DNA from 2 places in the Paenibacillus sp. Marseille-Q9583 genome. Region 2 is predicted to be linked to the other one. Evidence: riboswitches for the same ligand, from Rfam matches in the RefSeq annotation. Region 2 holds a riboswitch; the other holds the start of a gene.
The links. A riboswitch is a leader RNA that binds a small molecule or an ion and turns the genes downstream of it on or off. The one in region 2 is predicted to bind S-adenosylmethionine.
Positions count from the first base shown of each region.

Region 1: it holds a riboswitch for S-adenosylmethionine, as region 2 does, so the genes downstream of both, metA (homoserine O-acetyltransferase MetA) here and ACWNM1_RS11595 (methionine ABC transporter ATP-binding protein) in region 2, are expected to answer to the same signal.

Region 1 is NZ_CDRJTB010000007.1:100,470-116,615, reverse strand. Features, by position in the region: gene ACWNM1_RS05665 (cob(I)yrinic acid a,c-diamide adenosyltransferase) at 1-246, shown strand, start outside; gene ACWNM1_RS05660 (RluA family pseudouridine synthase) at 248-1,237, shown strand; gene ACWNM1_RS05655 (arsenate reductase family protein) at 1,418-1,783, shown strand; gene ACWNM1_RS05650 (chemotaxis protein CheW) at 2,390-2,830, shown strand; gene ACWNM1_RS05645 (response regulator) at 2,953-6,234, shown strand; gene ACWNM1_RS05640 (response regulator transcription factor) at 6,231-6,959, shown strand; gene ACWNM1_RS05635 (methyl-accepting chemotaxis protein) at 7,047-8,759, shown strand; gene ACWNM1_RS05630 (putative bifunctional diguanylate cyclase/phosphodiesterase) at 8,782-9,930, shown strand; gene ACWNM1_RS05625 (5'-3' exonuclease) at 10,043-10,942, shown strand; gene ACWNM1_RS05620 (ROK family protein) at 11,208-12,089, shown strand; gene ACWNM1_RS05615 (HRDC domain-containing protein) at 12,301-13,317, shown strand; gene corA (magnesium/cobalt transporter CorA) at 13,400-14,335, opposite strand; SAM riboswitch class I at 14,734-14,864, shown strand; gene metA (homoserine O-acetyltransferase MetA) at 14,978-15,898, shown strand; gene ACWNM1_RS05600 (aminotransferase class I/II-fold pyridoxal phosphate-dependent enzyme) at 15,935-16,146, shown strand, end outside.
Region 2 is NZ_CDRJTB010000019.1:47,228-63,373, reverse strand. Features, by position in the region: gene ACWNM1_RS11600 (methionine ABC transporter permease) at 1-51, opposite strand, end outside; gene ACWNM1_RS11595 (methionine ABC transporter ATP-binding protein) at 51-1,067, opposite strand; SAM riboswitch class I at 1,168-1,307, opposite strand; gene ACWNM1_RS11590 (Cthe_2314 family HEPN domain-containing protein) at 1,408-2,142, opposite strand; gene ACWNM1_RS11585 (COX15/CtaA family protein) at 2,252-3,229, opposite strand; gene ACWNM1_RS11580 (thioredoxin family protein) at 3,319-3,663, opposite strand; gene ACWNM1_RS11575 (putative polysaccharide biosynthesis protein) at 3,742-5,370, opposite strand; gene ACWNM1_RS11570 (DUF456 domain-containing protein) at 5,398-5,883, opposite strand; gene ACWNM1_RS11565 (Cof-type HAD-IIB family hydrolase) at 5,920-6,675, opposite strand; gene ACWNM1_RS11560 (peptidoglycan D,D-transpeptidase FtsI family protein) at 6,753-8,858, opposite strand; gene ACWNM1_RS11555 (peptidoglycan D,D-transpeptidase FtsI family protein) at 8,885-10,960, opposite strand; gene ACWNM1_RS11550 (transglutaminase domain-containing protein) at 11,227-12,372, opposite strand; gene ACWNM1_RS11545 (hypothetical protein) at 12,434-12,871, opposite strand; gene ACWNM1_RS11540 (MFS transporter) at 13,142-14,329, shown strand; gene ACWNM1_RS11535 (DNA primase) at 14,461-14,808, shown strand; gene ACWNM1_RS11530 (SCO family protein) at 14,932-15,555, opposite strand; gene cyoE (heme o synthase) at 15,573-16,146, opposite strand, start outside.

The sequences.
Region 1 (16,146 bases), on a different contig from region 2:
CTAGAAAAATTCATCCTCCCTGGGGGCAGTCCGTTGGCTTCGGTTCTACATGTGTGCCGTACGGTTTGCCGCCGGGCGGAACGTCGGGCGGTTACACTTGGACGAAATGCAGACATTAACCCGGAAGCGGTTATTTATTTGAACCGGTTATCCGATTATTTCTTTGCACTGGCTAGGACGGCTAATACACGGGCAGGGATTACTGATGTAGAATACATTCGCAGTAAAAAGGTGTTCCGAGACTAATATGACAAGCTATTATTCACCTATTACTTACATTATACCGCCTGAAGAGGATGACTGGCTCTTGAAGACGATCCTGCATAAACGGATGGATGTCTCACGCAAGCTACTGTCCCGTCTGAAGCAGACGGAGCAAGGCATCACATTAAATGGAGAGCGTGTGTATATCAGCGTACATGTTAAGGCAGGCGATATTGTTCAGATTCGCATGGAAACAGAGACTTCGGATGATATTTTACCACAGCCGATTCCCTTTGAAATTCTATTTGAAGATGAGCATCTGCTCGTAGTAAACAAGACAGCAGGGATCATCGTGCATCCCACACATGGACATTACACTGATACGCTGGCTAACGGAGTAGTTCATTATTGGGCACAAAAAAATGAACGTTTCCGCTTTCGACCCGTCCATCGTCTGGACCAGGAAACTTCGGGCGTGTTAGTCATCGCCAAGAATCCGTATAGCCATCAGCATATTTCTGAGCAGATGATTGCGGGTACAGTGGACAAACGTTATGCTGCATTTGTTCATGGGGCTCCTGTGGAGCCTTTCGGCAATATCGACGGACCTATTGACCGTGATCCTGAGGAGCCGCATCGGCGTATCGTGACACCGGATGGTTATCCTTCTCTGACTCGGTATGAGGTTCAAACCGTATACGCACAAGGTTCAAAAGTTGAACTGAAGCTGGAGAGTGGTCGTACTCATCAGATTCGGGTCCATATGACCTCTATCGGCTGTCCTTTGATTGGTGACAGCATGTATCGTCATGAGCTGTATAATCTACCGAAGTTGACTTTAACTCAAAGTGAACAGTTGGAGTCCGTTGCAGCACTAGATGCCTCCATACCGCGTCAAGCACTGCACGCGGTGCGTCTGACATTCAAGCATCCGGTGCTGCTGCGGGAAATGATCTTTGAAGCTCCCTTGCCGCCTGATATGGCGGCCTTGGAGGAGATACTGGAGCAAGGACCGATAGTGAATTTGAGATAAAATTATCTTAGTGATGTTAAGCGAGAGGGCGAGCTGGTTCTGGAGAAACGGATTGTTCGCCTTTATCCTCGGATTTCATCCGCAACAAGCGGACTAAATCAAGAAACTTGAGGATAACAGCGATACGAAGAATAATTCGCCAGCGCAGCGCACTCATCACTACCATTAAAGGAGTACAACATGAGCAAACTAAAAATATATCAATATCCAAAATGCAGCACCTGCCGCAGCGCAGTAAAATGGCTACAAGCTCAAGGTCATGAGTTAGAGCTTCAGCACATCGCAGAACAGCCGCCCACCGTTGAGGAGCTGCGTGAATTGCTGGCCAATAGCGGACTTGAACTGAAAAAGTTTTTTAATACAAGTGGTGAAGTCTATAAAGCATTGGGTCTTAAGGACAAGCTGTCCGGCCTCAACGAACAGGAGCAGCTGGAACTACTATCGGGCAATGGCATGCTGATCAAGCGTCCCATAGTGACTGACGGGAAGAAGGTTACCGTGGGTTTTAAGGAACAACAATATGGCGAAGCTTGGGGCAACGCTTGAGTTTAGCGTCCGATCCAATTAATGAATGCGGCGATGCTAGTGGTTATTATCCCGATAACAGATAGAAGAATAAACCATATTATGCTCCCTCAATCTTTGGCTTCCCCTTGCTTAGTTTTATCCACGATAGGATAAAAGCTAGGCAAGGGGGATAAGAGCTTAGGGGAGTATATAATCAAAATAGTACTGTCCAGCACACTGTCGAATGCCAGCGCCAGATAGGAAATCAGTATTACACGAGAGACCCCCCCATAATAAGCGATAGTAAACTTCATATTACTCCGCAATTGCCAATGGTTTTAGCCCCAGTATGATTGAAGAAATCGACCAGCCCCACCCCATACAAACAATGCAGCAGTCACAGTGGTAATACCAAAGCTATAGACTGCCCTACATAATTAGAGATTTCTGTAATCGCTTTCACAAATACAATTGCTGCGGAAACTAAACCAGTTTCAGTTCCTGATGATAGGAATCCAAAAGTATGTGTTTTATATTAATTTAACTAACACAAATTAAATATCATTTGAACAAGTTAGATAACATGTTGGAGATATAGTTAATTAACATACATACTAAATGATATTGAATGAGCGGGGTGAGGAAATGAGTACTGCTGAGGTCGAAATTGTCGAGTTCCTGCTTGGTAAAGATCTGTATGGAACTTATGTACATACTGTAAGAGAGGTCATTAATGTACTTCCGGTCACTCCGATTCCATTAGCGCATCCATGCATGGAAGGATTGATACAGTTTCGTGATGAGGTCATTTCAGTTATTAACTTGGCTAAATGTTTGGGGTACCCATCTGCAGGAGAAATTCGACAGGTGCAGGACAAATACATCATTGCAGAAATAGAGAATGCCAAGGTTGCTTTTCATGTTCAAGCGGCATCAAGAATCCATCGGTTCCATCGCGCAAAGATTGAGACAACGAACGAGATCGTCCAAGGGATGCGCGGGGCTAGTCTGGGTGTTGTCCAAATGCAAGATCAACTCCTAGTTATTCTGGATCTTGTTAAAATAGCTGGAAGGCTGGCTGTGTGACTCGAATCGAAATATATGGAATTTTGTCGAACGGTGTATATTGTTCGACTTTTTTTGCGTATAATTATATTTAATTCAAAATTAGCAGAATAAATCCAATTATGTTTTATAAAGGTGGTGGAATGATGATTCGGGATTTAATCCTCAGCTTTTGTCTGCTAACCATTTTCACCTTTTTTTTCGAGCATTTTATGATAAGAGTGAATGTGAATCTAAATCGGAGAGCTTTCACAGGGTATACCTGGAGGGTAGGGATTTACCAAGGATTTGTAGGCATTATTTTAACCTATGTTGTTCAGCATCATTTTCATGATTTTTTCATTGCAGACTTGAGTACCATCCCTATACTGATTTCGGCATATACTGGCGGTCCCTTGGCTTCAGCCATCACCACTATACTGATCATTCTTTTTCGTTTTTTTGACGAGCCCTCCATCGGGATGATGAGACTAGGAATCATTGATGCCTCCATAATTTATATTGTGAGCAATATTTCGGTATGGCATTTTCAGCATTATTGGAGGCAGTGGGTACTTTCCGTCACCGTTTCCAACCTCTTACTGATACTAATATATAATTCCATTGACAACTCGCCTTCCTTACGCGCAAGCCTGCAATTTTTCGCCGTTTATGAAGCAAGTGGTTTGTTTATCGCCGCAAGGTTATTTTATATGTGCAACGCTCAGAAATTAAAGCAGCGTTTCGATGAAATGCAAAACGATTTATTAGAGATTCTTCACCTTCAGCCCGGATTAATTTATAAATTGACCAAAGAGAATGACAGATTTAAATACAAGATTGCCGGAGGTGCTTTATTTTCAGAACTGGGGGTTTCTTACAAGGAACTAGTTGGGTTAACCCTTGACCAGTTGGAAACACTTCCGGAAGAACAAAAACGTTTCATGCATAATCAGATAAAAAAGGCTTGGGCGGGGAAACGCTTTTCCTTTGAAATGCTATATAAGGAGCATACTCTGCTCATAACGTTAACACCTGTGTATTATGATCATATCGTAGGCTCTGTCATAGGCTCAGTAACAGATATTTCTCATCGTAAGCTAGCGGAGAAAAAGTTGAAGGAAAGTGAAGAGTTATACCGCTCCCTTGTTGAAAGCTCACAAGATTTCATTGTCCGGTTGGATATACGGGGACGTATTACGTCTGTAAACAAGAAAGTAGCCGAGACGCTCCGCACTTCGCCCGAGAGTCTTGTCGGGATATGGATAACAGATAAGATTCCATCGGGAAGCCATGTGGAGACTTGGCGTTATTACTTCAACCGGGTAATCTCAGGAAGAGCAATGGAAAGATTTGAATACAGCTTCAGATCGGAACGGAGAGCACATGAATATGATGTCACTTTTTCTCCTTACTACAACATAAACGAGGAGGTCATTGGAGTAATTTGCACGGCTCATGATATTACTCATCTTAAGAAGAGTAGGGCGGCTGACGCAGCCAATAAGGCTAAAAGTGAGTTTCTTGCCCGAATGAGCCATGAAATACGCACACCCCTCAGCGGCATCATCGGACTTACCGAGCTTTTGACGAGGCAGGAGATGTCTTTGGTGCAAAAGGATTATTTGTACAAGATCCTCTCATCTTCACATACCTTGCTGGGCATTATTAATGATGTTCTCGATTTCTCCAAAATTGAGGCTGGGAAAATAGAGCTGCAGAAGGTAAATTTCAATTTACATCAATTGATGCAGGAATTATCGGATATTCTCGCCGTGCATGTCGGTCAGAAGCAACTGAAGTTTATTATAGACACTTCTGCAGATATTCCGGATATCGTTTATGGGGATTCATTGCGTATTGAGCAGATTCTCATCAATATGATTAACAATGCCATTAAATTTACGGACAGCGGATATGTATACGTCAAAGCTATACCCGTAGGATATGAAGAAGATATTATTCATGTGGAATTTTCCATCGAAGATACAGGAATTGGACTTACAAGCGATCAGATTCTGCATCTGTTTGAACCCTTCATGCAGGTCAGACATCACTCCGGACAGATAAGTGGAGGGACAGGGCTCGGACTTCCGATCTGCAAATACTTTGTGGAGATGATGGGAGGAGAGATCGAGATCAGCAGTCAGTCTGGACAGGGCAGTAAATTCTCGTTTACGATTCCCTTCCTCTACACGCAGTCCAATGATCTTCAACAGAGGGAGGAAATGATAGATTTCTCGCATACAAAAGTGCTTGTCATTGAGAGCAATGAGGTAGTTAGAAATGGGTTAACCTCTATGCTGGAATCGATGAACTTTCATGTCTATGCTTGTGGAAAACCGGATATCGCTATTACCCAAATGCCTGTGGAAGTGGTTTTGGTAGATTTGAGTATGGATGACCGGGAAGGGCGGGATGATTGGATTCGACTTAAGGACATGCACTTTCCCCAGCAGGTTAGTTGGGTAGCCATTTCAACGGCAACGGTTCGTGATGAAATTATGAAATTACCGGAGGAAATGCAGCCTGAGGCCATCCTTCTGATGCCGGTTAGCCGCAATGGCCTGTATCAGACCATGCGCTCCTTGTTTCGGTATGAACCATATTCGCCTTCGAGGATTTTAGACGCGGAGATCTATACCTTGTCCGAATGCCAGTGGAAAATTATGCTTGCGGAAGATAATGAAATCAATCAGCTTGTGGTCACGGAGCTTCTCAAATCTTATGGTTTTCATGTAACTGTTGCTAATGATGGCAATGAGGTTCTCGAATTATTGGAACATGGCCGCTGGGATTTACTCTTATTGGACGTCCATATGCCTGAACTTGATGGTGTTGAGGTAACGATGAAGCTGAGACAGAACCGTAGGTTCGATGAATTATTGATCATCGCCTTAACCGCAAATACAGTAAAGGAGGAGCATGAGAAGTATTTTCGGATCGGGATGAACGGAGTACTAACGAAGCCTTTTCAGATCGGTCAACTGATTTCGTTATTGAACAGACCACAAGCTTTACATGGATTTGAAATGTACTGTGGAGACGAAGAGCGTTCGGTGACGGGGGCTTTTCAGCTCAAAGGAATAGATTATCAGGTTATTCTGCAAAGAGTTGGCGGAAAAGATCATATCATGCGTCATATGTTTATCGTGTTCCTGAAAAACTACAGACATTTTACTAAACAACTGCGTGGCGCCTTGGCTCAACGAGAATTTTCACGCGCTCTCAGGATGATCCATACCTTAAAGGGCGTGGCTGGCAACATTTGTGCCGACCGTCTATTAGCTGCTACGGAGAAGCTTGAAATGGCTCTGGTGAAGAATGCAGATGTTCAGACTGAATTGAATCATATGGAATGGGAGCTCCAATGGATCATTTTTACTTTGCATTATTTTTTGAACGGGAGCACGGATACACATTATCTTGAGAGGATTTCAACATGAAAGTAATTCTAATTGAAGATGACGGTATTATCGGCGACATGATAAAAATGTATCTTACGGAGGAAGGCAACATCGTTGACAGAGTGGGAACGGGTATTGAGGGGCTGGGTCTCATTAATAGTTCTCCTCCCGATCTTGTAATTATTGATCTGGTATTGCCGGATTTAAATGGAATGGAAGTTTGTAGGGAGATACGCAAAAATTCCTTGGTACCGATTGTAATTATATCTATGAATACAGATGTCCTTTGCCGCATAGAAGCTTTGAACGCCGGTGCAGATGATTATTTGTGCAAGCCTTTCAGCATGAAAGAACTATTAGCGAGGATGAATGCCATTGTACGCAGAACCACGCAAGGATACCGTGGACAGGAAGGTAACGACAAAACCGGTATTTACAAACCTGAAAGCAAAGGAATTGTTATTGAACATGAGTTCCGCGCAATTAAAGTTCAGGGAAGACGGGTGGAGACAACCTTTACCGAATTTGAAATTATGAAACTTTTGTATAATCATCCGGAGCGGGTGTTCTCCCGTGAGGAGCTAATTATTTATTTGCGCGGAATTAACACGTTAGTGAATGAGCGCTCCGTAGATGTACATGTAATGAAGCTCCGAAACAAACTTGAAGCGGATCCGAGGAATCCGAAATTTATCAAAACGGTCTGGGGAATTGGTTATAAGTTTTCTGCGGGAACATTCGAAGATTATGAAGAAAAAACATAGATTTCACATACTTATGCGGCAATTGATTTAACACCCTCCCTTTATCATGGATAAGAGAAGTTACTTGGTGAAGAAGGGGATAGATTGGTGCGTAATCTAAGAGTATCAACAAAACTTTTTCTGTTAATCGGAGTGTTTATCGTCGCGATGGGAACGCAAACTGCAATTGGATATTTTGCGTTGACGAAGACGGCTGATAATTCACACAAAATGTATTTTGATCGAATGGTGCCAGAAGCTGAATTTCTGCTATACCGTGCAGACAACCGGGAGCTGGAGTCGATTCTATTCCAATCCTTGCAGCCCACATCGGACCAGGAGGCACAAGACTTAAATTCTAGATTCGGGGAGTTGGTAGATGCAAACACAAAAATTCTGAACGGTTTACTTACTACGGATATTGCTACAGAGGAGAAAAAAATCGTTAGCGATATCCAGGCACAATACTCTTCCTACATAGAATCCATGCGGGCTGCACTTGCTTTAGGAGCTGTCAACCGCAATGAGGAAGCATATGATTACTATAAAAATAATGTTGTAGCGGTTAAGAATACAATTGTATCGTTAGGCGAGGAGCTGGAAAAGAAACTCATTGATGCTGCGGCCGCAATTAATAATTCGACAGACAAGCAGGCCGAACAAAGTATCAGGTCAACGATCATCTTATCTATAAGTGCTATTTTTATCTGTGTTGTTATCGGAAGCGTGATTCTCCGCATGCTTGTAAAGCCGATACAGCTCGTACAAAAGCTGATGAAAGAAGTGGAGAACGGAGATTTCACTGGTGAGGCACAATACCGTTCCAAGGATGAACTCGGCCAATTGATTCATTCTCTCAATGCCATGCTGCAGGTATTAAGAGATTTATTCGGCCAGATTGCCGAGACCTCACAGCAGGTTGCGGCATTCTCGGTTGAACTTACAGCAAATGCAGAGCAGACAAGCACGGCCAGCGAGAATATTGCGGCAAACGTAGAGGAAGTTGCAGGAGGCTCGGACCAGCAGGTTCATGTAGTTGAGGAAACAGTCATAACACTGAGACAGATGAGAGACAGTGTGCAGCGTATGTCGCAGAACGCGCAGATAATGTCCGAGTCAGCTGTAAAGACCTCAGGCAAATCTTTGGAAGGAAATGAAGCGATTGTTACTGCTGTACACCAAATGAGTTCAATTCATGAGGCCATTGAGGATCTAAGCCGCATTATCCATGGTTTGGAACAGCAGTCCGAAGAGATAGGCGAGATCGTTGACGCCATCACAGGCATTGCGGCACAAACCAATTTGCTTGCGCTGAATGCGGCCATTGAAGCGGCAAGGGCAGGTGATCAAGGCAGAGGGTTTGCCGTGGTGGCGGATGAGGTCCGCAAGCTGGCAGAACAATCAACAGGCTCAGCCCATAAAATATCCGTTCTAATCAGCAACATCCAGGCGGAAACGGGCAAAGCTGTACAGTACATGGAACGGACGGCTAATGAGGTTTCTAGCGGTATAGAAACGGTTAATTCGGCAGGTCAGTCATTTGCTCAAATAGAAGAATCTGTGGACAGAGTCGCCGATCAGATTCAGGAAATCTCCTCCGAAATTCAGGATTTTGCGCAGGGATCAGATCAGATGTTTCAATCGGTTGAACAAATCAATGTGGCTGCTCAAACCACTGCCGCAAGCACGCAGAATATCGCGGCTGCAACTGAAGAACAACTTGCATCAATGGAGGAAATATCTGTATCATGTGCATCACTGTCCCATATGGCTGAGGATCTTCACGACAAAATAAATAAATTTAAGATTTATAAGAATTAAGATGGAGGACATGCAGATTTTGATGCTGAGAGTGATGTTGTCAGCTGGAATATTAATAGAACTTTATTTGGGTGCAACTATATGCAGGACCCGCTTATATGTCGAACGAACCCTTCCAACAGTTCCCGAAGAACCAGGTGATGGCTCGTGTAAGAATATTAAGTTATCTGGGTATATCGCTGAACGTACAAGGGCGCTGTACTGTCGAATGAACGCTAAACGGTGGCAGGCATTCCTTGTGCGCGGGAAGCACAGAATTCAGCAATTCGCGTTTAGAGCGTTTGGGCAGGACTGCTATGATCCCTCCGATCCAATGGTTCATGGATCAGGAGGACGTCTGCAGTTGCTTGAGAAGGACTTGCACAACGCACTGGCAAACGACGAATTCGTACTCGTCTATCAGCCCCAAATTGATGTACGGACGTGGCAAATAGTTGGAACTGAGGTTCTGCTGCGCTGGGATCATCCTGAATTCGGAAGGATTTCACCTGAAATTTTTATTCCTATGCTAGAGGAGTCGGGAATGATCTCTCCGGTTGGAGAATGGGTACTTCGCTCCGCCTGCGAGCAGATGAAAAATTGGGAAAAGCATTTAACTTCAGCTATCCGAATATCCGTAAATTTGTCTGTTAAGCAATTGCTGAAAGATGATATTCCGGGTATTCTATCCCGAATTTTACGGGAAACTGACTTGGATCCGCGAATGCTGGAACTAGAGATTACAGAGAGCATATTTCTTGAGCATACGGAGAGCATGATTTCAACATTACAGCAAATTAGAGAGACAGGTGTAAGCATCGCGATAGATGATTTTGGCACAGGGCAGTCTTCTTTAAGTTACTTTAAGTATTTCCCCATTCAGACACTCAAAATTGACCGGATTTTCATAGGCGAAATTGCAAGCAACCATTATGACCGGGCGATCGTATTTTCGTTGATTCTTTTAGCGCACAGTCTGCAAATGAAGGTCATTGCTGAAGGCGTTGAACATATGAGAGAGTTTGATATTCTATCAGGCTATCAATGCGATGAAGTACAGGGATTCCTCTTCAGCAGACCATTAACAGCGAGAGATTTTGAAGATCTGATGGCGTCAGAAGGAATCTATGTCTGTAATACGGATGGGCTGCGGCCAACTCCAACCCAGCATTCCAAAGATTGGAGCAGGTAGAAACCTCGTACACTCTTATAAGATTGCAGGTTTTCTGATAGAATACTCCTAGAAGCTAAATGCATTAACAAGGAGAGATTTATAAGTGAGAGCAGAAACAACGGGCCGTGTAATGCTTGTAGATGGAATGGCTCTGCTGTTCCGGGCCTTTTATGCGACCTCTTATGGAGGATATATTCGCAAGACAAAAGCTGGATTGCCGACGAATGCGGTGTATGGTTTTTTGCAGTATTTTTTCGATGCAGTAAGTACATTTGAGCCTTCTCACGTCGTATGCTGCTGGGATATGGGCAAAGGAACGTTCCGCACCGAGAAATACGATGGATACAAATCGAATCGGATTGAAGCCCCGTTAGAGCTGATTCCACAGTTCGATCTAGTAAAAGATGTAGTAGCTGAGCTTGGGGTGCCGAATATTGGACTTGCAGGCTATGAAGCGGATGATTGCATTGGTACGCTGGCTTCTTGTTACAGTGAAAACTCCGAGGTATATATTTTGACGGGTGACCATGATATGCTTCAGCTCATTGATGAGAATGTGAAGGTCGTCATTATGAAAAAGGGACGCTCTAACTATAAAGTGTATGACCTTGCAGAATTGCTGGAGGAAAAGGGTCTAACCCCTAGACAGGTGATTGACCTGAAAGGCTTTATGGGCGATACCAGTGATAATTATCCCGGCGTAAAAGGGATTGGTGAGAAGACTGCGCTGAAACTGCTGACCGAATACAGAACAGTTGAAGGTGTAATTGAGAATCTGCATCTGCTCCCTAAAGGTGTGCGTACCAAAATCGAAGCAGATCTGGATATGCTGCATTTATCGCGAGAGCTAGCGGAGATCCGTTGCGATGTACCAGTGGTCTGTGAGCTGACGGAAGCCTTGTGGCAACTACAGCGGGAAACAGCTGCGCGCAAATTTCAGGAGCTAGAGTTCGGCAGCTTGATGCATTTGATTGCTGAGGTGCAGGACGAACGGGGAATTGTACAGATTGAGTTAGGCGATTTGGGTTAAGATCAGACACCCTTCATGCAAAGATGCATGGAGGGTGTTTTGTTAAACTATAAGAACGTATAAGTTTCACACTATACATTATCCTTATCTTTCTCTCTTAAACGCCTTTTGCGTCCTTATAAGGACGCAAAAGGCGTTTATATTTGTTGTGATAGCGCTTCATTCGACGTATAATTAGGGCTGGTGATTGCTTTTTTTAATGCTATTATTCATTAGTGTATGGGTAGCGTTTCAACTTCTAACTAGAGAAAGGGAGATAATTGCTGTGAAGCTATTGGGAGCGATTGAAGCAGGTGGAACAAAGTTTGTATGTGGGATTGGTTATGAGGACGGTACCATTGTTGACCGAGTTAGCTTTCCGACAACAACACCGGAAGAAACAATGGGACTAGTAATAGACTATTTTAAAGAGAAGAATGTAGAAGCATTCGGAATCGGATCTTTTGGACCGATTGATCCCGTACTGGACAGCCCTACTTATGGTTACATAACAACGACACCAAAACCTCACTGGGGACAATATAATCTGGTAGGCACAATGGCTGAGCAATTTAACGTTCCGATCGGCTTTGACACGGATGTGAATGGTGCAGCGCTTGCGGAGAGTAAATGGGGAGCAGCTAAAGGTCTGGACAGCTGTCTTTATATTACGGTTGGGACAGGCATTGGAGCAGGAGCGGTTGTTGGCGGCCAGATGGTCCATGGATTGTCACATCCTGAGATGGGACATATTCTAGTTCGTAGACATCCAGAGGATACGTTTGAGGGTTACTGTCCTTATCATGGCGATTGTCTTGAAGGATTAGCCGCAGGTCCGGGGATCGGCAAACGCTGGGGACAACCGGCAGGAGAGCTACCAGTGGACCATCCGGCATGGGAAATGGAAGCTCACTATCTTGCACATGCACTCATGAACTATGTGCTGATTCTGTCTCCTCAAAAAATCGTAATGGGCGGTGGTGTTATGAAGCAAAGCCACCTGTTCCCGTTAATTCGCACTAAGCTGCAAGAGTTATTGAGCGGATATGTTCAGCATCCATCGCTTAATGTTGACATCGATAATTATGTTGTCTCACCAGGTCTTGGAGACAATGCAGGGCTTGCTGGAGCGATTGGATTGGCTACATTAGCTCTAGCTAGAAACTAGTATAAAAAGACATTGACTGTTCGGTAATATATGGTATTCTAGGATCTAACAGTATAGCATTTAATGAGGGAGCACCTCTTTCGCGTTTATCGTGAGAGAGGTGCTTTTTTGCGTTCGGGGTCTGATTGAGAAAGGATTTGTTCGCTCCGAAGGAGGCTCTTCCTTGAAGATTATTGTGCTTGCTGTAATGTTGAGAAAGGTAGGGATGAATATGCAAATTGTGTTTATGAACCGTTTATCCAGAATATCTGGAGTGGATCAAGAGGTGTACGCCCAGCTGTGGATTGGAGAGGAAGAGGGGATCTGGAGTTTGGGCTGGCGTGATTTTTCAGGTGAGGAGAATTACATTGAGAATTTGTGGTATGAAGGTGGTTCATGGAATGAGATGCTCTGTGTATACAGGCATGAGCTAGCAGTGAAGATGGGAGATGGCTATCGACCCTTAATCGATGGGATATTCCACGAGGAGGATAGTCTTACTGGACGTAATCAGGAGCAGCTGAAGCTTCAATATTACAGCGAACATTATGGGAATGAAGCCATTTATGAAGAGTTATGTGCTTGGCGCCGTGGTAAGGCTTCAAGTGAACGGAAGGCGCCCTATATTCTTGCCAGCAATCGTCTGTTGCGCTTGTTAAGTACATTTCTACCGCATACGCCAGAGGAACTGATGCAAATTCCGGGTGTGGGAGAAGGCAAGATAGCGCAGTTTGGGGCTGATTGGCTGGCGATAACTACTGCGGTGGCAAGGGAACATGCCTTCCCTCTAAATTGGGTGAATGAAATAATTGAAGAGGAGTCTTTCGTATCTTGGCTTTATAAACAGAAAGAAGTCAAATATAAGAAGCAGCTAGAACGACTGCGCTTGCGGAGGATTTTACTACAGGGGATCGAGAATGGGCTAGGGTTGGAACAGCTTAAAGTGAATAGTGGAGTGAACCGGCGTGAACTGATTGAAGCGGTAGAGGAGCTAGAAAGAGAAGGTTATTCTGTCGAGAAGCTGATCCATGTAGAGCTTGGCAATATGCCGCAGAATGAGCAGGATGCGATATGGAATGCCTATGTGGAGCTCGGGGATCTTTTCCTAAAACCGGTATTACATAAGGTGTATGGTGACGATTTTTCCGCTGCTGAAGGATTGGATATTTATTATGAGCGTCTGAGATTGATACGCATCCGTTTCCGTCGAGAGCAGACGAGTAAAGTGGGCATGGCGACCAGCTTTTAAATTTGCGCATACCAAAAAGACGAAGGCTTCCTTATACCTTACGGTTACAGGGCCTTCGTCTTGCTTATTCGTCCGATTCGTTTCATAGCCATTCCTTCTTGCGGAAAACATACAGCATCCCACAGCCTAAGGTCAGCATGACGCCTATAACGCCATAATAGCCGTATTTCGTATGAAGCTCGGGCATATGGTCAAAGTTCATACCGTAGATTCCGGTAATTACGGTCAGGGGCATGAATATGGTTGTGATCGCAGTAAACACTCTCATAATCTCATTCGCTCGGTTGGCGATACTGGATTGGTATGCCTCTCGTAAGTTGCCCATGAGATCGCGATACGTCTCAAAGGTTTCAGATATTTTAACCGCATTTTCATAAATGTCGCTAAAATATTTCTGCAGCTGATCATCAATCAGACGGAGGTCTTTTTTATTTAGGGTATTGATCACTTCTTTTTGTGGCCCCAGCATTTTCTTCAACCATAGAATTTCACTTCGCAGACCGATAATCTCACTGAGATGTGACTTTTTGGTATGCATGAGGATATCTTCTTCCAACTTCTCAATCCGAGCTTCAATTCGGTCGCCGACGGAGAAATAGTTATCAACGACAAGGTCAATTAGCAAGTAAAGGAACATATCCGGTTCACTTACTTCTTGCTCCCAGAGCATAGGCTTCAGGATTCGTAGTTCATTGATCTTTTGTTTCGTGACAGTGATGATGTAATGTCTTCCAAGGAATACATTGAGTGCCCGTAGGAAAATTTCTTCATCGTCAAAGCGAATGCTATTTACAACTATAAAGTAGTGACTTTCGTATATTTCGATCTTTGGACGCTGATCCTCTTCGCTAAGGCAATCCTCAACAGCAAGATCATGTAGGTTGAACAAGGGCTGAAGCAGCTCCAAATCCTCAACATCGGCGTCAATCCAATAGAACCCTTCCGTTGGGGGTGTTAGTGTTTCATCAATTTCATCAATAGGTGTAAAAACCCCTGCATTTACCAGCCGGATTTTCATCTGATTTCACTCCTCCTATCCCCAGGTCTTCACTAGGGACTGCTAAATTAAGCACAGAGAAAAAAATCAGCTTGGCCGGCGGTACAATCAATACATAGGGCCAAATGACGTTTCGAGGGCATGAAGAAGAACTGCTCCCGCCGCCGGCAAGCTGATGATTATCCTGTGTGGTTGCTCATTTTGTACACATATTTGCGAGCTCGGGTCGCCTTCCATCCTTCTTCTCACCTCTTCTTTTCGTTCAGGTATGAAATACTTGTCTAGTATAACAACGGAGTATGCCTCTTTCAAGCAAATTTATTGTGATTTTGAGGCTTCTTCAGCATTGTATGGACTTGACGAAAAGGAGGTTCATGATTTAAAGTGAATTTTAAAGTAATTTAATTGAATACAGCTAAATCTTATCAAGAGCAGGTGGAGGGACTAGCCCTATGAAACCCGGCAACCGGCGTGTAAACGCACGGTGCTAATTCTTGCGGAATTTCTGCAGACGTCTAATCGTTTTCAGGAACATTCTGGCAGATGAGAGAGGCGCATATGACTGTAGATATGACCTTTCTCGATTTCCGAGGAAGGTCTTTTTATGTTCAGCAAGCCGCAGTGCGGCAAAATAACTAAATTCAGCTAAGGAGTGGAAAGACAATGCCAATTAAAATTCCCGACAGTTTACCGGCGAAAGAAGTACTATCCGGAGAAAATATTTTTGTGATGGACGAAAGTCAGGCTTTCCATCAGGATATCCGTCCACTACGGATTGCTATTCTGAACCTCATGCCGACTAAAGAGACGACAGAGACTCAATTGCTGCGTTTAATTGGAAATTCGCCACTACAAGTTGATGTTACTTTATTGCATCCGCGTTCCCATATTTCCAAGAATACTTCTGCTGAACATTTGAAGAGCTTTTACAAAACCTTTGACGAGATCAGCCACCGCCGTTTGGATGGTTTAATCGTTACAGGTGCTCCTGTAGAACAAATGGAGTTCGAGGAAGTATCGTATTGGGAAGAACTGAAAGAGATTTTTGAATGGAGTAAGGACAATGTGACTTCAACCATGCATATTTGTTGGGCGGCACAGGCAGGCTTATATCATCATTTTGGTGTTCGTAAAGTGGCATTGCCTGAGAAATGCTTTGGCGTCTTCGCTCATACGATTAATCAAAATAACATTAAACTGTTGCGCGGCTTTGACGAGGTATTCCATGTACCACACTCTCGTCATACCGATGTCTCCCGTGAAGATATTGAGAATAACCCAGATCTGCAGATTCTGGCGGAATCCGAAGAAGCTGGTATGTATCTAGTGGCTACAAACGACGGTAAACAAATATTTGTGACCGGACATTCCGAATATGATCCCCTATCCTTGAAATGGGAATATGACCGTGATGTGTCTAGAGGGATGGAGATGGCTTTGCCGAAACATTACTTCCCTAAAGATGATCCAGAACGTACACCTCCAGCAGTGTGGCGTGCGCATGCCAATTTATTATTCTCTAACTGGCTCAATTACTATGTATATCAAGAAACGCCTTATGATATCGACCCGATTGTTTATTAATAATAGCAATACAATATAAATTAGGAGGCATTAATCATGGATGACAAACTTAGGATTGAAAGTAGACTGGCTCAAATAGGTTCTCAAGAAGATCCTGCCACAGGAGCAATTAATTTTCCGATTTATAATGCAACGGCATTTCGTCATCCAAAACTCGGTCAGAGCACAGGGTTTGATTATAGCCGCACCAAGAGTCCGACCCGTTCAGTGCTTGAGAATGCAGCTGCGGAACTGGAATCTGGAGATGC
Region 2 (16,146 bases):
AGCAACTGTAGCATCCATCATTTCTTGCCAGTTTAAGTCTGCGAAATTCATTACGAAATCACCTCCACTTCAAGGCCTTGAGCGGTTAGTTCGGCTATCGTCACAGCGATCGCTTCAGCTGGACCTTCGAACCGAACAATCATTTGTCCATAAGGTACGTCTTTTATCGTTGAGATGGTACCATGCAGAATGGCGAAGCTAACACCTGTCTCACGTACTACATTGGAAAGTGCAGAGCCGTAGGTCTTCTCTCCAAAAAAAGTAATTTTGACGGCCTGAGAGTTGTCCCCAGCAGCAGCATCAAGCGCCGTACGAAGGGGTCCTTCATTCTGTGATTCACTGCGAATGAAATCACGAGTGACCTCATGCTGCGGCTTCAGGAATACCTCCGTAACTTTACCTTGCTCAACGATACCACCCCCATGAATGACCGCAACACGGTCGCAGATGCTCTGAATCACGTGCATTTCGTGAGTGATCAGCACAATGGTCAGATGGAATCGTTTATTAATATCGAGCAATAGCTTAAGAATAGAGTCTGTCGTTTGTGGGTCAAGCGCAGAGGTTGCTTCGTCACATAGCAGCACATCAGGGTCACTGGCAAGTGCCCGTGCGATGCCGACCCGTTGCTTTTGTCCGCCTGATAATTGGGAGGGGTATTTATCCCGGTGTTCTTCAAGCCCCACTAAGGCAAGCAAATCTTTCACTTTAGTATCAATATCTGCTCTCGAGGTGCCTGTGAGCCGCAGAGGAAAAGCAATGTTATCGTACACCGTCGCAGAAGATAGCAGATTGAAATGTTGAAAAATCATCCCAATTTTGCGCCGCTGTTCCTGCAGCTGACCTTGAGTAAGCTTGGTTAGTTCAATGCCATCTACCCAAACCTCCCCTTCTGTCGGACGCTCCAACAGATTAATGCAACGGATCAATGTACTTTTCCCCGCTCCAGAATGGCCAATAACTCCGAATATTTCACCTTTTTCGATAGACAAATTCAATCCGGAAAGTGCTGTAGCCGCATGGCTTCCTTTTCCATATACCTTTTTTATTCCTTTTAGATTAATCAACGCTCGTCGCCCCCTTTATATTTCACTTATTCCATACAAAAAAACCTCCGACGATCGATGCAGATCGCAAGAGGCTCTGTGTGTTTATTTAGACAATGCCTTCTCATCTGCCAACGACCACAAACCTTGCGTCATTGTAGGAATTAGCACCATGACATTTGTACATAACGCTAATCGCGCTGTATACAAATCGGTTGCCGGGCTTCATCGGGCCTATCCCTCCGCCACTCTCGATAAGATATAGAGTATGAAATTTTATGTTTGAATTCGTACAGACTTTAATGCAAGCATAAGTATAGTAAGTTTCTTGTTTTTTGTCAAAAGGAAATATCTTGAACGCTTAGGATTGTACACGCTTTGCCTTGCTAATTTCCTTACGCAGCTGCTCATTGCTATAGCTAAATGCCGCGATTAATGTTTTACAGTTCATTTCTAGGGATTGCTTTAAATCCTCAAGATGGCTATCTAAATCCTCAAGCTGAATTTTGTCATGCAAGCCTTGATGTCGCTGCCATAAATCATCCTGCATTTCGGAATTCATATAATGAATTTCAGCATTTCTGCGCTTGCGTAGATTCTCCAGTGGATCACGATAAGAGTTCTTAATCTGTTCCAGTTGATCTGCTAGCGCAGGATGCACATTCAATAACTGAAGTTGACGCAGTACTGTAAAATAAGAAAAGTGCGTTTTTAATTTGGAGGTTTTGAGATCATAAAAATGATTCAGTACCGTTCCAAGCTTGTCCAGAAGAGAGAACACACGAATAAATCCATCTTTATAAAAATAAACATACCGCGCATAATCGCCTTGTTCTACTGGTGACATATCGTCCATAAACCCTGCGATTACCGATTTCCGATAAAAAGCAGCTGCGAACCAGCTTTGCTCCAATTCATCCAATGAGGAGATCAGTCCACGTGTCCAAATCTCCAGCTTGCGGTATTCATGGTCATTATCCTCATGAGCGTTCATTTCCTTGCGCAATAAGGCTGCAAATGTGGCCATGTTCTCCATCGCGTCAGCCAAAACACCGCTGTTCTTCCGAGGCGGCTCTCCAAGTATAACCCGCAGCATATCCCAGTCCTCCTAAAGTTTTGTCCAGCACCACGATATACCGATTTCCACTTTATTATTCCGCAGGTAAAGCGACTCTATCCACGGTGGGAACTTTCTACCAAGGGTGCTACAACGGTGTCATTGGATTCGCTCTATTTTTTTTAACAACTACATTTCTCGCGCGATTCAGCTGCCAGACTCTTACACTCATATAACATAAGACACCAAACAAACTAGCGATCAGCAAAATATGAGCTAAAGCGGCAAATATGTACAATCTTTCATTATCTAGTGTGTAAACAACAGCAGCTCCACTAAATACCTGCATCAAGCACAGCAGAACAGCCGCTACGCCAAGGGCTCTTAGCTCTGGGTAATCCTTATGTTTCCAAAAAGCTAAATGTCCAAGCACCGCAGTAAGAATGAATAAGATCAAAGCCGCAATCCGGTGCGTAAAAACAATACCTACTCCCCCTGAAAGCTCGGGAACCCATTCACCGTTACAGAGCGGCCAGCCAGAACATCCACCGCGCGAATCCGTATGACTAACAAAGGCTCCAATATAAACAACAACATAGGAATATAAGGCCGTGAAGCAGGTTAAATTGCGGAAAGCCTTACTGACGGGTTTCTTCTGAAGCTCCATCTTAGGATCGTACTCACCTGCTTCATGTCGCCTTTTAGTTCCTAGAGCCAGCATTAGAGAACTTGAAAAAGCGATCAAGGAAAAGCCCATATGCAGTGCCATTACAGCAGCAGATTGGGATTTAATCACTGCAAGCGCTCCCATACCACCTTGAACAATTACAAACAGCAACGTCATGAATGCATATACTAACAAGTCCCGCCGATTTCGAGCATAACGCCAAAAGGCAAGCATCGAGGCAAGTGACAATAACCCTGCCAATCCGCTAAACAAGCGATGGGTGTATTCAATCATCGAACCTACAGTATAGGCCGGAATCAATTTCCCATGACAGAGCGGCCATTCATTTCCGCATTCCAATCCCGATCCAGTCTTCGTTACAACCGCTCCCCCTAGTACAGCGAGGAACATGATAAGGCAAGTAAGATAACTAAGCCATTTCAACTGATTTGTCGACAAAAATATCACCCGCAGTTTTTAGTAATGAAGAAGCATCTTAAAAAACCACCGCTTTTGCTCGAACAGGCGAAAGCGGTGGTTTTCCGGAATTACTGTTGAAGGCTTTGATGCACTTGAACCGCTTTATCCAGGAAATTCTCAATTTCCTCGCGGGATTTACGTAATTTATTAACGAATCTAACCAATTCACGTCCATCGGAATACGCGACAAAGCTTGGAATACCCATAATATTTTGTTCCTGACTAACGTCACCCACAGCATCAACGTCAACCTCAACCAGCGTTAGACGATCTGCATAGGCTTGCTCTACCTCAGGAATAAAAGGATCGATAAATTTACAATCCGAGCACCAGTCCGCCTTGAAGATGGCTACAGTTAATCGAGGAGATTGAATGGCTACCTGAAATTCAGCAGGAGAACTAATTTTGTCCATAGCTTGTTCAGTCCTTTCTTCCATATCTGTCAAATTTCTATTCTTTAAGTGAAGCAAAATGTCATGCAGAAGTCAAACTTATTCTCTCATACGAACACGCGCAGGCTGCAATTTCATCAGTGGATGGAGCAATTTTTGCAATGCACGCGGATAACTGGAGATTTCCTGTTTAGTAAGCACACCCAGTACAATTAGCATGACCAGATAAATAACAACAACTGCGGCCCCTACAACAAGACAAGTGATCAGAAACGCCAGACGTGCAGGCATTAGATCTGTTAACAGAATTCCAGCTTGGTTAAGTCCAAAACCAATACCACCGGACACCAGAACCGCAATTGCGAAGCCGCCCCACCGTTTACCCATAATTTCGAAAGGTACAATGGATTTCAGCATCCGTAAGTTAAGAATAGTAATAACTACGAAACAAAGTGCTGTTGCACCGATAATCCCGTAGATCCCAAATATCTTACTTAGTAAGAAGCTTGCGACTAATTTAACAATAATACCCACTAGCACATAATACATTGAAATGCGTGATTTGCCCATACCGAGCAAGATGGAGTTCGTTGTCATCATGGTGATCTGAAAGATCGTTCCAATCGTAAGCATCGCCACAATTCCGCTTCCGTCCAAGCTGCTGAACAATAACCCGTTTACAGAATAAGCTGCTGCCACAAGTGCCAACACAATTGGCATCCCTGTCAGTATAGAAATCCGCAAAGCAAGTGTAATTTGCTTCTTCAAGTGTCCCTCATCACGACGGGCATAAGCAGCTGAAATGATCGGAATCAGCGAGGTACCTAGCGCAATGGCTAGTACCGGTGGAATTCCGGCCACACTTTGAGCACGCGTGGTTAGTATACCCAAAGCTGCTGTTGCACTCTCTCTACCCATCTGATCAATAAGCAGGGGAACAGCCAAAGAAGTATCAATTACATTCACTACGGGAATCGTAAGTGAAGAGAGCACGATCGGAATTGATAATGTGAAAATATCTTTGTAAATTCCCCAAATCGGCAATTTTTGAGTGGTATTGTAATTTAATCCTTGCTGTTTATCCTCTCGGCGCAGCTTGATTGCAAAATAAATCATGACACCAAATGCTGCAATACTACCAATTACGCTACCGAAGGATGCTCCCGCAGCTATAGTTGTATTGTTATATCCCTGCTGTAATAGAATATAAGCTAGTAAAATAGCGACTAGTACGCGAGCGAACTGCTCTACAATCTGTGAAATACCACCTGCCATCATATTGTTGCGCCCTTGAAAATATCCACGCATCATGGCAATTGCCGGAAAAAGTAAAAGCGCAGGTGCAATAGCCCTAACTGCCATCGCTGATTCAGGTACATCAGCAATATGTGTCGCATAGAACGGAGCGCCTATGTACAGCAATGCCGTCATGATTACCCCTGCTGCTACTGAAAACAGCAATGCTGCATGATACACTTGTCTCGCCTCTTCAGGACGATTCAGAGCGTACCGCTCGGAGACCATTTTACTGAGCGTACTTGGAATACCTGCTGTAGCCACGGTGAGCAGCATTAAATAGATATTGTTCGATACCCCAAATGATGCTCTCCCCACATCATCAAAAATATGATCCAGCGGCACCCGCTGAACAAGCCCGAGTACCCTTGCCACCAAAGCTGCAGCAGCAAGGATAAGCGTGCCTTTTACGAAAGACTCTTTCTTGGACAAACCATTTCCCCTTCTTCACTGTTAAAATTAAAACCGGACGACCCATATAAAAAAGAGGACGACCATAATAATTTGTAGCACAATTTTGACAACAGTACTACTAAACAACCCAAGTATTGATCCTACACTTACTTTGGCAGCTTTAGCTGGTGAAGAACCTACAATCAATTCTCCTATAAAGGCACCCAGAAACGGACCAATAATAAGTCCAAAGGCTGGGATTACAAAAGGACCAAAGATTAGCCCAATCGTACTCCCGATAATCGATGAACGTGAGCCGCCAAATTTCTTAACGCCCCACGCCCCTACAACGTAATCAGCAATAAATAAAACTGCAACGATCAGCGTTTGAATGATCCAGAACCAGACACCAAAAGGCTCGAAAGAAAAGAACCAGCCATATACGAAAAAGGCAAGGTAAATCGCAAGCGCACCCGGCAGTATAGGGTACACAGCCCCCGCTAGCCCTACGGCAAATAAAGTAATAATAAGAATCCAACCCAGGATCGTCAAAACTTAACCTCCTAATAGCAAATATGCTCTATGGATTCACTTCGCAATAGCTCCATTAAAAATATATTTTTGAATGACTTCTGCAATTCCATCATTATTATTAGAAGCCACCACAACGTCAGCCTCTTCTTTTACCGTTTCCTGAGCGTTGCCCATGGCAACCCCAAGCCCTGACTGCTGAATCGCTGCAAGGTCATTGAGGCTGTCACCAACCGCTATAACTTGGGACATGTCTAGTCCTAGCAGCTTACAGACTTCCATGATTCCGGCTGCTTTATTCACTCCTAGAGGGTTAATCTCCAGGTTATGTGGAGAGGAGTTCGTAATTTCCAATCCACCCATATCTTGAAGACGAAGCAGCAGCTTATGACGAAGCTCATCATCTTCGGTGTGATAACCGAATTTAAGCCATTCTCTGCCCGTTACATCCCCATCCCAGTTATCCTGTTTGTGGACTTTTTCCGTAGAATAGGCCCAGAACCAGATGTCATCTTCTTTAGCAAGTTCATACATTTGTTGTACCAGCATAGGATCCATCAATGATCGCCGATAAATTTCATGTGGTGCTCGCCATATCTCACTACCGTTCACAGTAATCATAGGTGTTTCTAGTCCAAGCTGCTCAGCATATGGAAATGCACTTGTAAAGGCTCGGCCTGTCGACAGACAGACATGAACGCCTGCGTCGACCGCCTTTTGAAGCCATTTCACCGTTGTAGGTGTAATAATCTGTTCATCGTTCAGTAGGGTTCCATCCATATCCAAAGCAAGCAGGCGGTATTTGGCAGTCATTGCCACCCCTCCATTCTTTTATGCTCTCAATAGAGCAGCTGTTTATTTTTTAATCATTATTCACCTTAGAGTCAAAGTTACTGAGTACCTGTAGTCGTTCCTTCATTCGCAGGATCATTTGTATTATTACCTGACTGTAGACTCTTCTTCGGAACGCCATCAAGTCCATATTCCCAATCATAAGCATCAAAAATTTTACGTGCGACCGGCGCGGCACTCTGGGAACCAAAGCCTCCTTCTGGAATAACTACGGCTACTGCCAGCTTAGGGTTATTTCGTGGGGCATAAGCAATAAATACACCGTTATCGCGAATTTGACCCTTTGCCACTTGTTGAGATGTTCCCGTCTTACGAGCAAAATCATAAGGGAAATCAGAAAAAGCACTAACTTCACTTCGCATACCCTGTTGAATTTCTTTCCAGTAGGATTTATCGAAGGCTGTTACTTCATCTATTACCTCACGACCGAACTCCTTAACTACTTTTCCGTCAGCATCTGTAATCTTGCTAACTAGCTGAGGTTTGATCCGCTGTCCTTCATTAGCAAGTGTAGCTACGTATTGGGCAAGCTGCAACACCGTATAACTACCTTGTTGGCCGAAAGAAGCATATACAAGTGCCGCTTGGGCACTACCCGCAGCCTCTATATTGGTATAGTTAATCTGTCCTAAGAATTCATTTGGCAGACCACTTCCCGTGGATACACCAAGTCCAAACTCTTTCATATACTTATCCCAGATATCTACGCCTTTGCTTTTGTATTTGTCATACAATCGTTTACCGATCATATCCACCATGAACGCATTCGAGGATTTCTCAATCGCTCTTGCTGGATCCATAGAACCGTATACGTGTCCTCCAGAGTTTCTTACCTTGGTTTCATGACCTGCTTTACCAAAAGTCGCGAAACCTCTATCGGGATAGTAGGTTGAGGTTGTAAAGAGACCTTCATTCAGACCCACGAGTACGCTCAAAGGTTTAATCGTCGAACCTAGAAGCAGTACAGACCTTAGTCCATTCCCTGACGTTCCTGAAGAAATCGGATTAATGGTACCGTTCTGATAGTTGTCCATGATACTGTTCCAGACATCTGTGGACAAGGAGCCTGATGTCCATATATTCGTATCGTAGTCCGGCATGCTCGCCATACTGACGATATTCCCCGTATCGACTTCCATCGCTACAGCGTAACCAGTTAAAGCATTAGGATGCGTTTTACCCTGTACAGTATTGGAATGCAACCACTTAATCTGATCCATAATCGCCTGCTCTGTCTTCATCTGAATGTTCTTATTAATAGTTGTCCAGACGTCATTGCCTTTGACAGGAGGGACTACACGTTCAACTTTCTCTGCCATGTTCTGTGGATTGACGGAGATTTCCTGATAGCCGTTTTGTCCCCGAAGCTCTCTCTGATACTGCAGCTCCAGGCCGTCAAATCCGACAAATTCGTCGTCCTTGTAAGTTAGTCCTGGCTCCGGATTGTTCTTCATAGCATTTAAGATATTCTTATAAATATTAAGGCTGTTTGCTGATTTAAAAGGCTTGATATAACCTATCGTCTGTACGGCAACCGTATCTTTATCGTAATGACGAATGCTTTCTTCGACAATTTCAAGGCCTGGATATTCTCCCTTATGTTCCATAAAATAGGCTACTTCCTGAGTAGTCAGGTCCGCCTTAATTCGCCGTGCCATAAAGCCAAGTGATTTCCGGAAATATAAATCCAGTGTGTCAATAACATCTTCTTCTGTCATCTTCTCAGCTTTTGGATCACCATATTTATTGAAATCAGCTACCAGCTTGGCTGCCAATGCATCTGACTTGGCTTTAGCTTCTGGAGTTAGGGTAGTTTTACCGGTAATTTTATCTGTTTGCTTAGCGGTATACTCCTTATTGAGCGTAATATACAGCGATTGAACCGGTGTAGAGTACGCTAACTTCTCACCTTCAGCAGCATAAATTACACCTCTCATGGATGCAAGGGGTACATTTTTGGTATCTCTGCTTGTCTCCACTTCAGTTAAAGTTGGTCCTTCCACGAATTGCAACACAGCCAGGCGTATAATAATTACGCAAAATATAACAAACGTGCTAAAGAAAAACACGTTGAGTCGCAGGCCTATGGAACTTTTACTGTTGGTCTCATCTGGAGGTGAGGCCTGCTTACGAAAAAAACTCACAGTTTATTTCTCTCCTTTTTCTCTAATTATTTTTGAACGGGGTCTGACGCAGGAGCAACATTCTTTTTCGGCACACCATCGAGCCCATACTCCCAATCATAGGCGTCAAAAATTTTACGAGCCACCGGAGCAGCGCTGTTGGAGCCAAAGCCCCCTTCTGGTATAACAACCGCTACGGCCAGCTTCGGATTTTCTCGCGGAGCAAAGGCAATAAATACCCCATTATCGCGGTTTATATTTTTTCTATCTGTTTTTTCAGAGGTGCCTGTCTTACGTGCAAAATCATAAGGAAAATCATCAAAAGCACTAACTTTACTGCTCATCCCCTGTTTGATCTCTTTCCAGTAGGATTTGTCAAACGTTACTGTATTAAGCACTTCTCTTTTAAATTCCTTAACCAACTTACCTTGTGTATCCGTGATCTTACTAACAAGTTGAGGCTTAACACGCACCCCTTCATTAGCAAGAGTAGAAGCATACTGGGCAAGCTGCAATGTAGTATAACTGCCCTGTTGGCCAAAAGAAGCATAGATAAGTGCGGCCTGCGAGCTGCCTGCGGCCTTAAGATCAGTATAGTTAATCTGGCCCGGTGATTCACCTGGGAGACCACTTTTCGTTGATACACCCAGCCCGAATTTTTTCATATATTTGTCCCAGACCTCTATGCCTTTATCCCCCGGATATTTCTTGTAAAGCTGTTTACCCACCATATCAATCATAAATACGTTAGAAGATTCTCTAATGGCTTTAGCTGGATCTAGTGGACCATATACGTGACCTGATGAATTTCTTACGGATGATTTATTATCCTTACCGAAATAAGTAATGCCCACATCTGAATAGGTTGTTGAGGTATTAAAAAAACCTTCATTTAAACCAATTAACACACTTAATGGTTTGATCGTAGATCCCATAAACACAAGTGAACTAAAATCATGACCTGATCTACCCGATGAATTTGAAGTAATCGTACCGTTTAGATGATTATTCATAATTTTATTCCAGACAGATGTTGGTAAGGAGTCTTTGGTCCATATATTTGAATCGTAATCCGGCATGCTTGCCATGGCAACAATATTTCCAGTCTCCACTTCCATTGCTACGGCGTATCCGGTTAAAGCATCTGGATGCGTCTTACCTTGAACAGAATTAGTATGCAGCCATTTAATCTGATCCAATATGGCCTGCTCTGTCTTCATCTGAATCTTCTTATTAATGGTCATCCAAATATTATTACCTTTTACAGGAGCAACGTTCTGTTCAACCTTCTCAGCCATATTCTGAGGTGTCACCGAAATGACCTGATAACCATTTTCTCCTCGTAGCTCTCGTTGATACTGCATTTCCAGACCGTCAAACCCTACATATTCTTCTGCTTTATACATAAGTCCAGGGGGAGAATCTTTTTTCATTTCACTACGGACATTCTTATACATCGCTATATCTTCAGTCGATTTAAACGGCTTTCCAAAGCCGACTGTCTGCACCGCTACCGTATCTTTATCGTAGTGACGAACGCTCTCCTCCACGATCGTTAGCCCCGGATAATTGTCTTTATGCTCCATGAAATAGGCTATTTCCTCTGGAATTAATCCAGTCTTGATCCGTCGCGGCACATAACCTAAATACTTTTTGAAATCTAAATCTAATGAATCCAAGATATCTTGCTGCGTCAGCTTTGGTGCATTCGGATCTCCATATTTAGCAAAATCAGCTGCAAGCCTTGCTGCAAGAATATCGGAGTTGTACTTCGCCTTCTCCGTAAGTGAGGTCTCACCCGTTACTTTATCTGTCGTTCTAGCTGTATAATCTTTAGTTAATGTAAGGTAAAGCGACTCCGTAGGTGTTGAATAGGCAATCTGCTCTCCTTCGGCAGCAAAAATAATCCCACGCATCGCTGCGAGCGGAACAATTTTCGTTTCCCGGCTCGTTTCTTCTTCACTCAACAGAGCTCCCTCAGTAAACTGTAAACCTGCAAGACGTACGATAATAATACAAAAAATAAAAAAAGTGCCAAAGAAAAAAATATTCAGTCTCAAGCCTACAGAATTTCTTGAAGATATCCCGTCCTTAGGCGGGAGCTGCTTCCCAAACAAACTCACCAGCTTTCTCCCCTTCTACAAGCATAAACGTCTTGACCATCCTTATAAGGAAGGTAAGTGTTTAAGCGAGAAATATAAGACATAAAGTATAGTGCTTATACTTTCTTATATTTTAAAAAAATGTCTGACAACCCTTTGCCTGCGACATTACTCTTATGATGAAGGTGAGTTCTTAGCTGCTTATTGTGAGCATGCCCTCGCATTTAAGTTAGAACTGACGTTACTTGAGTTTATTGTACCACACCCCAGGAGTTCAGCGCCCTCACTCAGAGGGCGTTCTCCCTAATATGCGTTTCATCAAAATCCTTCGGATTGAACCAATCTCCACTGCTAGCCCAAGTCGGATCCAGCGGAATCCAAGCTTGCCGATCACTTATATATACTTCATTCCAAGCATGTGCACCATAACCGCCACGCCCATCATAACCCTGACCTGTTACAACCCGTACCTGCAAGCCCTGTGAACGAGCCATCACAGCGTACAGTCGGGCATAGTCTATACACACCCCTTGCCGAGTGTCGAATGTATCCTGTGGTGTCTGTTCATGCCAGACCCTATTTTGCAAATAATTATCAGCCTTAGCATAATCGTAAGTCACGCGTGTACCTACCCATTCATAGAGAAGTCTCGCTTTTTTCTCTTCATCTTGCGCTTGTCCAACAATGTCTTCTGCTGCTCCTATAATATCCTGAGGAATTTCATGATCGATAACCTCATATTTTCTACGAAGGATATCATTCATCTCTGCTGCAACGGTCTTCGTCAGAATTGGAAGTTTCTTCTGCACAGTCTCACCAACAATAGGTTCAAATACAGCAGCTGCACTCTGACTATAGATTGGAGAGGACTCCACATAACGACTAAATCCACTCTCCGGATTTAATCCAACACAGATGAAAAGAGCAAGAACAATTACCAGACTACGCATTAAGCCGATAATTAATCCAACCATTGCTCCTCCCATACGGCTTACCTGCGTAATCTTTCTGTCTTTAAACTTCTTAGTACGCCGCAATTGTGGAAAAGGAAGCAACATGGATAACAATCCTAGGAGCATACGAATTAACAGATAAGAAATCAGGAGTAACAATAGAAATCGAACTAGCGGTGATTCTGATAACACTGACACCGCCGTATAATAAATTTGCTGCCACTGTGTAAGCTTCGTATCAGGAAGACTAATCCCAGATGCCCAAGTCTCTACATAGGGATTGAGGTAGGCCGCAGCTGGGATAGCTAATACCAAAGATGCTATAGTAAATAATCCTGTTCCCAGCAGCCCAAATAATCTTCCGGTAGCGCTTGAGAAACCTCTGCTCCATCCTTGCAATAGAGAGAAGACTACAACCAGCAGGAGGGCGATGGAGATGATATTAGCATCACTCACACTAGTCATCCATCCGTTTATCATATCCGCTCTCTCCTCTCAGTCGCGTACTTGCTCGCTTGTTATATTTTTGAGTCCAAGCCTGTTATTGATGTTTTCGGGCTTCCTCGATAAATGTTTTTGTCGTATCTGTAACACTCCACTTTCCAAGACTAACACCACGGAAAGTAACCTCTACTTTATCTTCACCCGCTGCGCCCTTCACTTCAATATTCGGAGTTGTAATCGTAAAGGTCCCGTCTCCATTTGAAGTGTATTTCGCATCCTGCGCTTCTTTAAGCATAACCTCTTGCGCTTCCTTCTTTAGCGTGCTTACCGTTCCATCTGCCACCTTATTCACAGCGTTACCAATTTGGTCCATTGTAACACCACTATAGATGAACAAACCTACAACGATCACAATGACAATCGCCCATTTAAGAACGGTTTTAACCAAATTAACAACCGCAAACAGCAGGACAAGCGCAATTACAATAACTAGCCAATTTTCCCTTATAAACTGTGACCATACCTCTGGATCCATCAATCTCACAACACCCCTATCGCCTAGTTTCGTCCCAAGGATTCTCTCTTCCCATAGACATAACGCCAATATTAATTATTATACATGAATACCCATCATAATTCATGGTTCCACCCTCCGTAAAAGGTATACCTACTAGCGGAATTAAAAAAGCGGTATAAGCCCTCTCTGTCCCACGTAAAGTACAAGTAGTGCTTAAGAATTGGTTCTTCATTATTACGCCGTCCTGCATTCACTTGTGCTGTAGGTGGCTCTCGGAGGTGTTTCCCTGTGAAAACTGCGCTGTGGCTATACTTATTTCTCTTTTTGGCGTTCTTCGATTTACATGCTCAGTATCCCGTCCTTACGCCCTTTGCCATCTCTCTTGGTGCGGGACCCACCTTTATTGGCTGGATGATGGGCATGTACTCGTTGACCCACCTTCCCGGCAATCTGCTTGCAGGCGTACTAGTCGATCGTAATGGCTCCCGCCGCTACATCGTCTTCAGCCTTGTCGCAGCGGGAGCTATCCTACTGCTGCAAGCTCATGTACAGCTTCCATGGCATCTGCTAATGCTAAGAGCAGCAAGTGGATTCGTGCTCGCTTTCCTCTCTCCAGCCTGTATGACGTTACTCGCTTCTTTGTCATCGGATGCCACAGAGCAGGGTAAATATATGTCCGGACATGGTATCGTTCATACGTTAGCTTCAGTTGTATCGCCTGCTGCAGGAGCTTTTATCGTAGCAAAAGCCGGATACTCTGGCACCTTCACCACACTTGGATGGCTCCTTATTGCAACAGGAATCATGGCTTTTTTTAGTGTACCTGCACCTTCGAGACAGATATTAAAGCCGCTAAGCTCAGCGCAATCAGCATTAAAAGTTCCAGATAAACCTTCTATACCAACGAAAGATGATGATCTGGTATCCAAACGGTATTACCTTTTACCTTTTTTCGTTTCCTGTTCACAAGGCGTTCTCTTTTTCGAGCTCCCACTATCTCAAACAGGGAGCAACAGTATTCTTTCCACTGGTATACTACTGTCACTCCTCAGTTTAGGTGCTTTGGTAACGCTCAGCATGCTCTTTCTGAACCGTCTTTCTCCGGGGGGAAGAATAGCAGCGGCATTACTGGGAATGGCCATCAGCTTCTTTGCACTCGCCTCATTTCACAGGATTCCGACTGCTGCGATTCTTTTTATGCTCGGCGCAGCCAAAGGAGTGTTGTTTCCTGCAATGGCATCACTCTTTATTAGTCTCGGTGGCCCTGGGCGAATGGGCCGGACTTTCTCCATGCAGTCGATAGCCATGTCACTTGGTGCATTCGCTGGGCCCGTGGCTGCTGGACAGCTAAGGTCCTTCGTTTCTCCTTACTTCATAGCCTTTCTACTACTAATGGTAGCATTGCTTCTTCTTCCACCTAAAAACACTGGTAAACTATCGAACCTCACTTCCAAATGGAACGGGCGAGCCGCATGATTCTTTGCTTTTACGACATTTCCCGGGGAATGAAGACTTTCTTGCAGAAACAGTTGTTAAAAATGACGATCCTTCGGTAAACTATAATGAGCCTGAAGCTTGGACCCATTCCCGGAGGTGATTGTCAGCTAATGTCCATAACGATTATTGTCGAAGGTAAGAACGATCGCAGCAGATTACGCCGCGTGCTGGTACCGGAAGTAGAAATCCTATGTACCTTTGGTACATTAAATACACTAAAATTAGAATCCCTCCGGCAACAAGTAGGAGATGGAGAAGTATACCTTTATTTGGATAACGATAGCTCTGGCAAAAAAATACGCAGCGTGCTCCGGGATGCCTTCCCTGATGCCGATCATATTTATACTCGTCGCGGATATGCTGGTGTGGAAGGTACGCCTGATGAATACAACATCACTCAGCTCGAAAAAGCCGGATTGGAAGATTTCATCGTCTACCCTGAACCACTTCCATTTTAGCTGAAACAAGCATAAGGATAATGTATAGCATGAAACTTATACTATCGTATATTTAAAAAACGCCCTTTTCGTTATCCGCTCAATAAAGAGGGATTCGAAAAAGGCGTTTTTAATGTTTATGTTCTATTCCCGAGCCAATTCCGTCAGCTGATCGGCAAGAAATTCAGGAGTTACGTTCTCCGTATCTCCTGCGTCATACAATGCACGAAGTTGATTGTCTCGGTCAACTAACGCTATACGATTGGCATGTACGAAATTTTCTTTGGAATTCCCTGCGATTAGTACTTTAAAAGAATCCGTCGCTAACTTACGAACTTCTTCCTGATCCCCCCGCAAGAAATACCATCCATCATAATTCGCCTGAAACCGGTCTGCAAAAGCCTTAATAGCTTCTGGAGTATCATTCTTCGGATCAAAAGAGATAGAGACAAACCCCGTATCTTTACCAAAACTGCCATCCTCGACCAGAATCTTCTGTGTCTGAGATAACAAAAACGTAGTTATAGGACATACATCCGGACACTGTGTAAAAAAGAAGTATACCAGCCGTGCTTTACCTTGTGTATCAGCCAGAGTAACCTGGTCTCCATTCACATTTTCAAGAGAAAAGTCCTGCACTTCTCCGATTACTGGCAATTTTTCTTTTCCTAAATTCAAAGAGTTAAATGCCAGATAACCAGCCATAATCAAAGCAAGTATTAGCAGAAGCCAAGTCCATTTATAACGCTTAAAGGTTTGCACGGACACGTATACCCTCCCTCTTCTTAACCGTGAATCGTATTCAATACAAGTACGATCAAACTAACTGTCAGGTAGTTAATGGAGAAGAGGAAATTCTTCTTCGCCCAGATTTCATCATCTTTAGCCTTAAAGCCCATCAAGGTCAATACTAACCAAGCCAAGGACAACGCTGATGAAATGACTAGAAAAAATATGCCTGCGTAATCATAGGCGTACATTAACACTGGAATAGGCAGCAAAAGGGCTACATAAGGAATCATCTGAAATTTCGTACGTCGTGTTCCTTTAACTACAGGTAGTAATGGAAATCCTGCCGCTCTATATTCTTCTTTACGTCTAATGCCCAACGCCCAGAAGTGAGGGGGTTGCCATAGAAACAACATGGCAAAGATCAGCCAAGCGCCTAGATCAACCGTTCCTGAAACCGCAACATAACCAATTACCGGGGGCATTGCTCCAGAAATCGCACCTACGGAGGTGCTCCATGTTGATGTGCGCTTCAACCAAAGCGTGTATACTACTACGTAAACGAACATGCCAACAATTCCAAACAGACCGGCAAGCATACCTGAAAAAGCAAACAGCACGATCAAACCT